Regions from separate parts of the Bradyrhizobium sp. WSM4873 genome, predicted to be linked through region 2. Evidence: predicted binding sites of a transcription regulator. Region 2 holds the regulator's gene; each other region holds the start of a gene.
The links. The regulator LexA, encoded in region 2, represses DNA repair genes until DNA is damaged. The targets are predictions, from matches to a motif close to TGTTCNNNNTGTGTTCNG.
Positions count from the first base shown of each region.

Region 1: the regulator LexA is predicted to act here: its motif matches at 1,647-1,664, upstream of AC0L21_RS33845 (helicase-related protein).
Region 3: the regulator LexA is predicted to act here: its motif matches at 2,264-2,281, upstream of uvrA (excinuclease ABC subunit UvrA).

Region 1 covers NZ_JBVVPS010000043.1:8,439-12,965, reverse strand. The annotation lists gene AC0L21_RS33845 (helicase-related protein) at 1-1,380, opposite strand, end outside; gene AC0L21_RS33840 (DUF3108 domain-containing protein) at 2,087-2,896, opposite strand; gene AC0L21_RS33835 (IS110 family RNA-guided transposase) at 3,282-4,223, opposite strand.
Region 2 covers NZ_JBVVPS010000003.1:326,342-330,868, forward strand. The annotation lists gene AC0L21_RS08205 (ComEC/Rec2 family competence protein) at 1-1,439, shown strand, start outside; gene AC0L21_RS08210 (hypothetical protein) at 1,578-2,015, opposite strand; gene lexA (transcriptional repressor LexA) at 2,489-3,190, opposite strand; gene AC0L21_RS08220 (molybdopterin molybdotransferase MoeA) at 3,366-4,527, opposite strand, start outside.
Region 3 covers NZ_JBVVPS010000004.1:158,617-163,143, reverse strand. The annotation lists gene uvrA (excinuclease ABC subunit UvrA) at 1-2,197, opposite strand, end outside; gene AC0L21_RS09220 (ABC transporter substrate-binding protein) at 2,370-3,611, opposite strand; gene AC0L21_RS09215 (ATP-binding cassette domain-containing protein) at 3,651-4,527, opposite strand, start outside.

The sequences.
Region 1 (4,527 bases), on a different contig from region 2:
CTCGCGGGCGATTCCCTGCCAGCGTTCGGGGTCTTTCAGCCAGTCGGGGCGGTTGGCGACGAAGGTCCAGGTGCGAATCTGCGCGATCCGGGCCGACAGCGTGTCGATATCGCCGTCGACGCGGTCGGCCTGGTCGATCTGGGTCCTGAACCAGGCGTCGGGGATGCATCCCTTGCGCATCAGGAAGCTGTAGAGCGTCGTCACCAGCTCGGCATGGGCGGCCGGCGACAGCTTCCGATAATCCGGGACCTGGCAGGCCTCCCACAGCCGTTCCACGGCGTCCTTGCCATGCGCGACATCGCGCACCTCGGCGTCGCGGGCGGCGTGGTCGAGCACGCGCATGTCCTCGGCGATCGGCGCGCGCGTCAGCGCCTCATGCCCGGGGGCCAGGTTCAGCGAGACCTGGAGCGCGCCGAGGGAAGCAAAATCCAGCTTCGAATTGCGCCATTGCAAAACCTTCACGGGGTCGAAGGTGTGGTTCTGCAGCGCATTGACGAGCTCGGGCTCGAACGGCCCGCAGCGACCGGTGGTGCCGAAGGTGCCGTTGCGCGTGGCGCGGCCGGCGCGGCCGGCGATCTGGGCGAATTCGGACGGCGTCAGGCGGCGGAACTGGTAGCCGTCGAACTTGCGGTCGGAGGCAAAGGCGACGTGGTCGACGTCGAGATTGAGGCCCATGCCGACGGCATCGGTGGCGACGAGGTAATCGACCTCGCCGTTCTGGAACATCGCGACCTGCGCATTGCGGGTGCGCGGCGACAGCGAGCCCAGCACCACGGCGGCGCCGCCGTGCTGGCGGCGGATCAGCTCGGCGATGGCGTAGACCTCGTCGGCGGAGAAGGCGACGATGGCGGTGCGGCGCGGCTGCCGCGTGATCTTGCGGTCGCCGGCGAATTCCAGCTGCGACAAGCGCGGCCGCGTGATCATGGAGACGCCCGGCAGCAGCCGCTCGATGATCGGGCGCATGGTCGCAGCGCCGAGCAGCAGCGTCTCGTCGCGGCCGCGACGGTTGAGGATGCGATCGGTGAAGACGTGGCCGCGTTCCAGATCGGATGCGATCTGCACCTCGTCGACGGCGAGGAACGAGACGTCGAGATCCCGCGGCATCGCCTCGACGGTCGAGACCCAATAGCGCGGCGCTTTCGGCTTGATCTTCTCCTCGCCGGTCACGAGCGCGACGGCATCGGGACCGACCCTTGCTGCGATCTTGTTGTAGACCTCGCGCGCCAGCAGGCGCAGCGGCAGCCCGATCATGCCCGAGGGATGCGCGAGCATCCGCTCGATGGCGAGATGGGTCTTGCCGGTGTTGGTGGGACCAAGCACCGCAGTGACGCCGGCGCCGGGAAGCCGCTCGGAAGCGAAGGGGGAGGAGGAAAAAGGCATCTGGGGGATTAGGTAATGGCGATTGGGGCGAATGTCAGTGCTGTTTTGGGGCGGTGGCGCGAAGGGCCGGCCTCACACACTGCTGTCATCGCCCGGCTCGACCGGGCGATCCAGTATTCCAGAGGCGGCGCAGATCAAACCGAGAGGGCGCGGCGTACTGGATGCCCCGGTCAAGCCGGGGCATGACGGCGGAGAATGCGGCGCCCCTTCCCAAATCCCGCGCAACTGTCTCACTTTGCGACGCTTTTCCCGTTGGCTTTAAGCTTCGGAACGAGTTGAGAACGAATCGCGGCCGAATCGGTGACTCCCTCTTGAGTCCTGTTCCGTTCACGCAAGATGTCGCGGGAGGCTTATTGGGTTTGCACTAGATGGAGTTTTGGCCTGCCGCACAAGCGACGTTTCGATGGCGGAATCGTTAAAGCTGGGGACGGCGCGGAGTCGAATCAGAATCGGGGAGGAGTCAAATGGATTCCCGCATCCCGACCCCCTCCAAACAAGAAGCGCGAAAACAACCCCATGCACAGTAGGCATGTCATTGAAATAGAAGGACTTTCATGCGGGCCAAAAATGGTCTTCCTCGTCATTCCGGGGTGCGCGGAGCGCGAGCCCGGAATCCATCGCAAGACGGTCTCTGTGGGCTGATGGATTCCGGGCTCGCGCCAAGTGGCGCACCCCGGAATGACGGCGGTGGGTGCGGCGGCACCCCCTACTGCGTCTTCGCGACCCTGGGCGGCTGGGCCGTGGTGACGAAGGAGGTCGCTTCCAGCATGGCCGGCCCGAGCGGCGTCGGCACTTTCAGCCAGAACGGGACCAGGATGCGCGTTCCCGCGATCGGCGCGAACGCGACCTCGATGTTGCGCTGGGCGGCGAGATATTTGATCACGGGACGGTCGGGGATGTAGCCGGCGATGGGCACGAAATACAGCGAGCAGACCACGACCTGGCCGTGATAGCCCTTCTCCGCCTTGACGTTCTCCATGCGCTTGAAATCGAGCTTGAGCTCGTAGCGCATGCGGCCGTCGAACACGGCGGCGCTGCCGTGGCAGGCGTCCGCCGACAGCACGTCGCCGCTGCCGGAGACGCGCACCAGCGAGGCCGTCATCGGGTCCCAGACGCCGCGGCGATGCGCATCGGTGACGACGATGCGGTCGGGATCGACCGGCGGCTCCGGCAGAATCGCAAAATCCTTCACATTGCCCTTGTCGAGCGTGATGCGGATCTCTTCGGTCTTCTTCGAGGTGGTGGTGGTGGCCTGGTAGCCGGTCGCAACCAGCGCGCCGTTGACCACGCGGCCCTGCGAAGCGCCGGTGCCGGACCCGCCCGCGAAGGATTTCAGCAGCCCCGAGGTGCCGCCGGAGGCCGCGGCCGCGAACACGTCGTCCTGGATATCGATGTTCCAGGCTCCCTTGCCCACGGGAATGCCCGCCAGCGTCGCCTCGTATTGCGCCTCGAGCTTGCCCTGCGCCGCCGCGGGCTCCGCCGCCCACGCCAAAACCAGCCCGAAAAGGGCCGCCATGACCCAACGGCCGGCAGAGCGCGAATGACTTGCGCGTGGATTCCTTGCGCGCCGCTCCGCTGAGCGCAGGCCATTTGGGCGCAGCTCTTTTGGGCGCAGGCTCGGCGCAAGATGAGGCGTTGTGAGCACGAAACAATCCAATCGGGGCGCGAACGGTTGTTACTTAAGCCAAAAACCGCGCCAAGCAATGTGTCCGGGCCTATCGGCGTCCGGAACTCCACTGCACTCTTCGGGCGCGAATACGCCCTTTATGTGATGGTAAGGCGCGATAATCATTGCCGTTTTGGTGATCCGGGCGGGTCAGAACCGCGCACCTCACGCCGCTGCCTCTTCCCCCTCGCCCCGCTTGCGGGGAGAGGGTCGGGGTGAGCGACTATCTCTGTTGTCAAGTTGCATTGGCGTAGGCGGTGCGCGCATCGCGTGCCTTGGCGTTGAGGCGGACCAGGAGTTTGCGGGCGAGCGCGATGCGAATGACCATCTTTTCCTTTCCCGCAGCGACCAACCTCTTGCGGAAGTCGGCGAGGCTTTTGTCGTAGCGGGCGGCGGTGGCCGCGACGAGGAAGAGGATCGAACGGACCCCCTCGCGGCCCCCGCGGGTGGGTCGTTTGCCCTTTCGCTTACCGCTGTCATTTGCGATCGGGGCGAGGCCGGTAAGCTTGGCGATGGCCTTGTTCGACAGGATTCCGATCTCCGGCAGCTCGGCGTGCAGCCGGGCGACGGTCCGCCCTGCAACGCCCTTCACCTCGCGCCAGGACTCGGCGAGCTTTGCCCACAGCGGATCGTCGTCGATCATGGAAGCGATCTCCCCCTCGAGCTTGCGGGATTGGCGCTTCAGCAGGGCGATTACCTCGTCGATGCTCTCGCGCATTTCCGTGTTATCGAGCAGGCTGGCGCGACGCTGCTTCTGCACGATGAGATCGTCGGTAACCTGCCGGAGCCTTGCCACAAGGGCTTTCAGGCGCTGCTGGGCCCGGCTCGGCAGCGGGGTCGGAGCCAGGCTCTTGGCATCGGCGAAGCGGGCAATGACGGAGGAATCGATCCGGTCGGTTTTCTCCAGAATGCCCATCGCCTCGGCGTAGCGGCGGACGCTGCGAGGATTGGTCAACGCGCAGCTTATACCTCTCTCCCAGAGTTCGACGAATGGCCTTCGCTCATATCCGCCGCTGGCCTCCATGACCACCAGCTCCACGGCGTGTTCACGGCAGAACGCGGCCAACTTCGCAATGCCTGCCGTGTCGTTATCAAAGCTCGCGAACCGATGCCCGGGTTCGATGCAGACATCGAGCTTAGCTTTCGAAACGTCCACTCCACAAATCGTCTTCTTCACGGTAACCTGCCTTGTCCATGCGATTGGAACTCAAGCGACTGTTCGGTCGTACGTGACATGGCGAAGATCCCAGAGCTCACCCACGGTTGTAGCCGGAGGGGTAACGGGCGACATCGCCACGCGCCTTGGCCGGTGGCCACCGGCCAAGGCGCTAAGTCACTTCCATCGCACAAATGCTGGCCGTGCAGATACAAGGGGGGCTCTCCTGGGGGGAGGTGAGAATTGAGTACACTCAACCCACAGCGCCCTCGCGGAGACTCCCTCTCACCCGGAATCCGCGCTAATCGCGCGCATTCCGGCCTCT
Region 2 (4,527 bases):
ATGCGATCACCACGCCGGTCAACGACGCCATGTTCATCTCCGGCCTCGGCCACGTGCTCTCGATCTCCGGTTATCACATGGCCGTCGTTGCCGGTGTCGTGTTCTTCGCGGTACGCGCGCTGCTCGCTCTGATTCCGGGACTGGCGGCGGGCTTCGCCATCAAGAAATGGTCGGCCGCCGCCGCGCTGGTCGCTGCTGCGTTCTACCTGCTGCTGTCGGGCGCGGAGGTCGCGACGCAAAGATCGCTCTTCATGACGGCGGTGGTGCTGATTGCGGTGATGGTCGATCGCCGCGCCATCACCTTCCGCACGCTTGCTGTGGCTGCGCTGATCGTGCTGGCGGTCGCGCCGGAAGCGCTGGTGCATCCGAGTTTTCAGATGTCGTTTGCGGCAACCCTCGGCCTGGTGGCGCTGGTGCAGATCGGCATGCCGAATTTGTTTGCCTCGCCGGACCATTCGGCGACCGCGCGCATTGCGATGTGGGGCGGCCGCGAGATCGCGATGCTGTTCATGGCTTCGCTGATTGCGGGACTTGCGACCACACCCTACGCCGCTTTCCACTTCCACCGTGTCACGCCGTTCGGCGTGCTCGCCAATCTCGGCGCGATGCCGGTGGTCTCGGCGCTGGTGATGCCGGCGGGACTGTTGGGGCTGCTTGCTGCTCCGTTCGGGCTGGACAGCGTGTTCTGGTGGCTGATGGGGATCGGCATCGACTGGATGGTCGCGGTCTCGCGCTGGGTCGCGGCCTTGCCGGGCGCGGTCGGCCGCATCCCGGCGTTCGGAATCGCGCCGCTGATCGTGGCGAGCCTGGGAATCATCGTGCTGGGCTTGTTGCGGACGCCGCTACGCTGGTCCGGCGCCCTGGTGCTGCTGGCAGCGATCCTCTGGGGACTGTCGGCGCGGCAGCCCGACATCCTGATTGCCGGGGATGGCGCGAGCGTCGCCGTGCGGGGCAAGGACGGATATCTGCACCTGATCAGGACGAACAAGGACAGCTTTCTGCTGAGGGAATGGCTCGCTGCCGACGCCGATCCCCGCGATGCGGGCAGAGCCTCGCTGGCCGATGGCGTGTCCTGTGACGAATCCGGCTGCGTGACGCCACTGGCCGACGGGAGGCTGGTCGCGCTGGCACTCCGCGTCGACGCTCTCGCGGACGATTGCAGTCGGGCCGTGCTGGTGGTGACGACACGTCCCGCGCCGCCCGATTGCGCCGCGATGGTGGTCGATCGGCGGCGGCTCGCCAGCCAGAGCGCGCTGGCGCTGGCGCAGCGTGGCGACGGTTTTGCGGTTCAGGCGGTGAGGGCGAGAGGCACGAGCCGCCCCTGGTTGCCGGCCGGCGCCGGCGAGGGTGATTTCGACGGCAGCCTCGCGCCAAAGACGACCGCGTCCCGCATCAAGGACGCAACGCCGGCGGAGACGGACTTGCAGGCCGACGATTGATCTGATGGTGCGGAGCAACGCAGTGGATCGGTGCGTCCGCTCGGATTCGCTGGGCGCAAACTACACCATCTCGCCGGCCACGGCCGGCGATGGCGATTCAATCCTGACCTCCGACCTCGTAGCCGGAGGGCGGCTGTTTCAGCCGATCGGCAGGTGCGTGACGGTAGGCTGCCTGCTGTCGGCGATGATCTGCGCCTTGTGCTCGCGCTCGGTGACCGACTGAGTCACCGGCAGTTGCAGCACGGTCGCCCGCTGGCCTTCGACGAGCTGCGTCACCAGGACATATTTGCCGTCGGGGAATTCGATCGCGTCGTGATGGCGGTCGGGAACGTGCGGATCGATTTTGCCGAACTTGCCCACGCGGGAATTGATGGTGCGCGTCCAGATCCAGCGATTGTCGTAGCGGACGTCGTCGGCGAAGGCGAGCTCCGTTCCCGGCAGCAGGCAGACGGCAACGGACGGATCGGCTGCGGAGGCGAAGCCGCGCGTCGAGGTGCCGCGGAAGCTTGTCGTGACGATCGTCTCGCCGACTTCGGCGGGGCGCGACGCGACGGCATGTAGGCTGTAGTCACACATCGGGTGCTCCTCATGCTGGGATAGCAACCCGCGTCTCTTATCGAGGCGCAGGCCTCTATCAGAGTGGAAGCACGAAAGCTCTGCTTGGTTGTGGGCAAATCTGCGGCTGGCTTCCGCAAGCCGCGATCACATTATCTTTCCCGAATTCAATAGGAACAAAGCCCGTTGCGATGCATTCGGGAGGCGCATGCGCGAATATTGCCGGCTTGGCTGCGGCGGGCGAACTTGATCGCTGGATGGTGTTTCCTCGAACACGCGAGCCGCGACGCGGTGCCATTTGAAGCGGTGCTGTTTCGGTGCTGTTTCCTGGGCGTCGCGAGGAGCCAGCGCCGGAGGAGGGGCCGGATAGTCTGTGCAGAACCAGAACGACTATCCAGCCGGAGCGGACGATGATCCGCTCCAATCTCTGACCGGCGATGCCGGTCGGAAGCGCGCGAGGCGCCAAGCACTTCAGGTATGAAGCACTTCCGGTATCAGTACTTCCGGTAAAGCCCGATCAGCTTGCCCTGAATCTTCACCCGGTTGGGCGGCAGGATGCGGACCTCATAGGCTGCGTTGGCGGGCTCGAGCGCGATCGAGGCGCCGCGACGGCGGAAGCGCTTCAGCGTCGCTTCCTCGTCGTCGATCAGCGCCACCACGATGTCACCGGTATCGGCGCTCTCGTTGCGCTGGATCAGCGCCATGTCGCCGTCGAGGATGCCGGCCTCGACCATGGAATCGCCGCGCACTTCGAGCGCGTAATGCTCGCCGGAGCCGAGCATGTCAGGCGGTACGCTGATAGTATGGCTGCGGGTCTGCAACGCCTCGATCGGCGTGCCGGCCGCGATGCGGCCCATCACCGGCACCGCCACGGGACGCTCGCCCTCGTCAGCCGGCAGGCTGGAGCTCGCACGCACCTTGCCGAGATTGCCCTCGATGACGCTCGGCGTGAAGCCGCGTCGGCTGCCTGCGGCTGCCTGGAGCTCCGGCAGCTTGATGACTTCAATCGCACGGGCGCGGTTGGGCAGGCGTCGGATGAAGCCACGCTCCTCGAGCGCCGTGATCAGGCGATGGATGCCCGACTTCGAGCGCAGATCGAGCGCATCCTTCATCTCGTCGAAGGAGGGCGGCACGCCGCTTTCCTTCAGACGTTCACTGATGAACCGCAGAAGCTCGTATTGTTTGCGCGTTAACATCTCGACCAAAGTCCCCCGGTTGATGTCGTCCGATTCCGAGACGCTGAATTCGGCTATAAGCCGCTACATGCTCGAAACAAATCATGAACGGACACTATATGTTCGATACATGTTCCGCAACTGCTTAATTTACCGTGAACAGAGCAAAGTTCGCGGAACGCGCATTGCCGGACGCTCAGACGGGGAGCCGCAACACTTCGCAAGCCGTGCCGGCTTCGGCCTTCGGCGCGAACGGTGCGCGCACGAGAAGTACCTGTGCTGCAGCGAGATTCGCAAGCAGCGAAGAGTCCTGATGATTGACGGGAAGAACGACGCGCGTGCCATCGTCACGCTCCTCCAGATGCGCGCGCAGATAGTCCTCGCGCTGGTCGTTGGTGCCGACGTCGCGGCCGAGCACGGCGCGTTCACGGTGATGGTGAATCACCGAACGGCCCGACAGGGCGCGAATCAGCGGCACCATGAACAGGAAAGCGCACACATAGGACGACACGGGATTGCCCGGCAGGCCGATCACACCCATTGCGCCGAGCCGTCCGTGCATCATCGGCTTGCCTGGCCGCATCGCGATCTTCCAGAACGCTATCGCGATGCCTTCGTCCCGCAGCGCCTGCTGGACCAGATCGTGGTCGCCGACCGATGCGCCGCCGGTCGTGATCAGGACGTCGGCGCCGCTCTCACGGGCGCTGCGGATGCCGGCGGTGGTCGCCTCCAGCGTGTCGGCGGCAATACCGAGGTCGATGGTCTCGGCGCCCTCGCTGCGGGCGAGCGCGTGCAGGGCGTAGCCGTTGGAATAGACGATCTGGCCGTGGCCGGGCGTGGTGCCCGGCATCACCAGCTCGTCGCCCGTGGCGAGAATCGCGACTTTCGGACGCCTGAAAACGGCAAGGTGCGGATGATTCATGCCGGCGGCGAGCGCGAGGTCGCGCTCGGTGAGACGGCTTCCCTTGCGCAGGAGCACGTCGCCCTCGCGGAAATCGATACCGGCTGGGCGGATGTGCCGTCCGGCGATCGCGGCTTCCTTGATCGTGATACGTTTGCCGGCGACAACAGTGTCTTCCTGGATCACGACGGCATCCGCGCCACCGGGAATGACGCCGCCCGTGAAGATCCGTACGGCCTCGCCGGCGCCGACCCTCCCGGCGAACGGTCGGCCCGCCGCGACTTCGCCGATGACGGTGAGCTCCGAATCGATCGTCGCGGCGTCGGCCGCCCGCACCGCGTAACCGTCCATCGCCGACATCGCCTGCGGCGGCTGCGTGCGCCGCGCCGCGACGTCACGCGCGAGCACGCGATGGTAGGCCTCGTCGAGCGAAATCATTTCTTCCGGCAGTGGCTCT
Region 3 (4,527 bases), on a different contig from region 2:
GGGCTTCCCCGCCCGACAATTCGGTGGCGGACTGACCGAGGCGGATATAGCCGAGGCCGACCTCGCGGACGACCGATAGCGACCGGTTGAGGGTTGCATCCTCGCGGAAGAATTCGAAGGCCTCGTCGACGCGCATCGCCAGCACATCCGAGACGGATTTTCCGCGGATCTTCACCTCGAGCGTCTTGTCATTGTAACGCGCGCCCTTGCAGGTCGGGCAGGGTGCGTAGACGCTGGGCAGGAACAGAAGCTCGACGCAGACAAATCCCTCGCCCTCGCAGGTGCTGCATCGGCCTTTCGCGACATTGAACGAGAAGCGCCCGGCATCGTAGCGGCGGGATTTTGCCTGGGGCGTCGCCGCGAACAGCTTCCGGACGTGGTCGAACAAGCCGGTATAGGTCGCAAGGTTCGATCGCGGCGTGCGGCCGATCGGCCTCTGATCCACCACGACAAGGCGATCGATCTGGTCGAGGCCGGCGACAATCTCGCCGCCCAATGTCTCGACTGTGGGTGCTGCCAGGCTGTCCTCGTCCGCTTCCGCGGTCCGTGCATGGCCGAGATGCTCTGCCACGGCATCGACGAGGAATTGACTGATCAGGCTCGATTTGCCGGAGCCCGACACGCCGGTCACGCTGGCGAGAACGCCGAGCGGGATATCCACATCGAGGCCGCCAAGATTGTTGCGGGTCACACCCCTGACTTTCAGATGCGCCTTCGGCTCGCGGCGGGCCGTCGGCAGCGGCTTTCGTGGATGCGCGAGATAATGGGCGGTTCGCGATTGCGCGACCTGCCCGAGCCCTGCGGGGCGCCCGCTATAGAGGATTTTCCCGCCGCCTTCGCCCGCATCCGGCCCGACATCCACCAGCCAGTCGGCATGCTTGATCACCTCGATCTCGTGCTCGACCACGAAGATCGAATTGCCCGCGTGTTTCAGCCGGTCCAGCGCCCGCAGCAGCGCCTCGGTGTCGGCGGGATGCAGACCCGCCGAGGGTTCGTCGAGCACGTAGACGACGCCGAACAGGTTGGAGCGGACCTGTGTCGCAAGACGCAGCCGCTGCAACTCGCCCGGCGACAGCGTCGGCGTGCTGCGCTCGCAAGCGAGATAGCCGAGGCCGAGGTCGAGCAGGACGGCCAGCCGCGCCGACAGGTCCTCGCAGATGCGCCTGGCGACGATAGTCTTCTCCGATGCGTTATCCGTCGCAGCCTTCGCGAACGGCTTCATCACCTCCTGCAGCTTCTTGAGCGGCAGATGAGACATCTCGGCGATATTGAGACCGGCGAATTTGACCTTGAGCGCCTCGGGCTTCAATCGCGTGCCGTGGCAAGTCGGGCAGTCCTGGGTGATCATGAATTGCGCGACGCGGCGCTTCATCATCGCACTCTCGGACTTGGCATAGGTCTGCATCACGTAGCGCTTGGCGCCGGTGAACGTGCCCTGATAGCTCGGCTCCTCCTTGCGGCGAAGGGCTCGTTTGACTTCTGCCGCAGTGTAACCGGCATAGACTGGAACGGTCGGCTGCTCCTCCGTGAACAGGATCCAGTCGCGGTCCTTCCTGGGCAGCTCACGCCAAGGCTTGTCCACGTCGTAACCCAGCGTTGTCAGGATGTCCCGAAGGTTCTGTCCCTGCCAGGCACTCGGCCAGGCCGCGACGGCGCGCTCGCGAATGGTGAGGGTGTCGTCGGGCACCATGGACTTTTCGGTGACGTCGAGCATCCGGCCGATACCGTGGCAGGTCGGGCAGGCTCCTTCCGGCGTGTTCGGCGAGAACGACTCCGCATAGAGCATCTTTTGTCCGCGCGGATAATCGCCGGCACGGGAATAGAGCATCCTGAGCAGGTTCGAGAGGGTCGTCACGCTGCCGACGGACGACCTCGTCGTCGGCGCGCCGCGCTGCTGTTGGAGCGCGACGGCGGGTGGCAGGCCTTCGATGTCGTCGACCTCAGGGATCTGCATCTGGTGGAAGAGGCGCCGCGCGTAAGGCGACACCGATTCCAGATATCGCCGTTGCGCCTCGGCGTAGATCGTCCCAAAGGCGAGCGAGGATTTTCCGGAGCCCGACACGCCGGTGAACACGACGAGGGCGTTGCGTGGAATACTGACGTCGACGTTCCTGAGATTGTGCTCACGCGCGCCGCGCACGCGAACGAAGCCGTCATCCTGCGTCAGGCCATCTGGTTGTCTTGATCGGTCGTCCATCTCGCTGCTCCGGCCCACGCATGGGAGGTTAACGGCAGGATCGCAAGATGGGTCCACCGATGCCAGCGTACCCGTTGCGTTCTGCACAAAACGAAGGCCCGCCGCGATTGAAGCGACGGGCCTTTCAGGGGGATGGGTGCCCAGTACCGAGCCCGGTGGCGGGCTCGGCCGGTTACTGCGACAGCTTCACGAAACTCGGAAACTTGAGCTTGCCCTCCGCGATCTTCTCGGGCCAGACCACGACCTGCTTGGAGTCCTGCCACTGGAAGACCAGACCGGATACGGTCGTCGGACCGGACTTGATGCCGTGGGTGAACTCGTCGTCCTTGCCGTAGAACTGGATGCGGCCGATCGTGCCCTCGTAGTCGGTCTTTTCGAGTTCAGCGACCATCTTGTCCGGATCGGTCGAGCCCGCGCGCTTGATCGCCTCGGTGATGAAATAGACCTCGTCATAGGCGGTGTAGCCGGTATAGGCCGGCGGCGAGCCGAACTTGGCCTTGAAGGCGGCTGCGAACGGTTTCGTCTTGGAGGTCACGGCGACGTCGGGCGTTGCGACCGCCAGCGACGGGACGCCGTCGGCGGCGCCATTGGTGTCCTTCCAGAAGGTCGGGCTCAGCGCCTGCGCGCTGATGCCGAACATCGGGATCGGCACCTGCTGGTTCTTCCACTGCACCGTCGGCTGCACGCCGACATGGGAGATGCCGGTGACGATCACGTCCGGCTTCTTGGCCTCGATATTGTTGAAGATCGGCGTGAAGTCGGTGGTATCAGGCGAGAACCGCACGTGCTCGACCACCTTGAGGCCTGCTTTCGGAAGACAAGCCTCGTAGCCGACGTCGAGCGGCTTGGTCCAGGCGGCGTCCTCGCTCATGATCGCGACCGTCTTGAACTTGAGCTTGTCGACCAGGAGATCCTTGGCGGCGTCGCAGACGAGCTGCGCTTGCGCCGCCGAGGTCAGATAGCCGTGGAAGGTATACTTGTTCTTCTCGTAGTCGTTATGGATCGCCTTGGTGATCTCGTTTGAGGCGGCACCGGGGGTGATCAGCGGCATCTTCAGCCGCGCCGCCCAGGGCTCGAGCGCCAGCACGACTTCGCTGATGTAGCTCGCGATCACGGCGGAGACCTTGTCCTCGCTCACCGCGCGCTGGAACGCGCGTACCGAGTCCGCCGAGGAGCTCTTGTTGTCGTAGGTCACGATCTCGATCTTGCGGCCGAGAATGCCGCCCTTGGCGTTGATCTCGTCGGCGGCGATCTGCGCGCCGCCCGGCGTCGCGGCGCCAGCGATCGACTGCACTTCGGCGATGACGCCGATCTTGATCGGATCGTTCGACTGCGCATAGGCGGGAGCGGCAAGGCACAGCGCCAGCGCGGAGGCGAGGAGAAAGCTGCTGTTCAAATTCATCGATGGTCGCATGGTCGTTTCCCTTTGCTTGTTTTGTTGTTGATATGCGAACTAGAGAAAATCGGCGCCAGCTTCCGCGGCGAAGCGACCGGGATCGCCCTCCCAGACGATCCTTGCATGTTCGAGCACATAGACGCGGTCGGCATGCGGAAGCGCGAAGGTCACGTTCTGCTCGCCGAGCAGCACCGTGATCGAGGTCGTCTGCCGCAGTCTCGTTAGGGCCTTGGACAGGAGTTCGAGGATGACGGGGGCGAGGCCCAGCGTCGGCTCGTCCAGGATCAGGATCTGCGGCTGCATCATCAGCGCGCGGCCGATCGCAAGCATCTGCTGCTCGCCGCCGGAGAGCGTCTGCGCCATCTGGCCCTGACGCTCCTTCAGGATCGGGAACAGCTCGAACAGCCAGGCGAGCTGTGCCGCGCGCCTGTCGTCGGCCAGATGTTGCCCGCCGAGGTCGAGGTTTTCCCGCACGCTCATCTCGCCGAACAGCTCGCGCGATTCCGGGCACTGCACGAGGCCGCTGCGGGCGATCTTCGCCGGCGTCGTGCCGCGCAGCTTCTCGCCGCTGCGCACGATCTCGCCCGTATAAGGCAGGAAGCCGGAGATGGTGTTGAACAACGTGGTCTTGCCGGCGCCGTTGAGGCCGACGATCGAGACGAACTCGCCCTCGTGGACGTGGATCGAGACGTTCTCCAGCGCCTGCGCCTTGCCGTAGAATACGCTGACGTTCTCGACCTGGAGCAGCGGCACCTTGTCCTTGAAGCTGGTCTCGGGCCGCGCATGGGTCTCGATGGCGCCGCCGAGATAGACCCGCCGCACCGTCTCGTTCTTCATGACGTCCTCGGCCTTGCCGGTGACGATCTCCTCGCCAAGATACATCGCGAGCACGCGGTCGACCAGGGCGGCGACACTCTTGACGTTGTGGTCGACC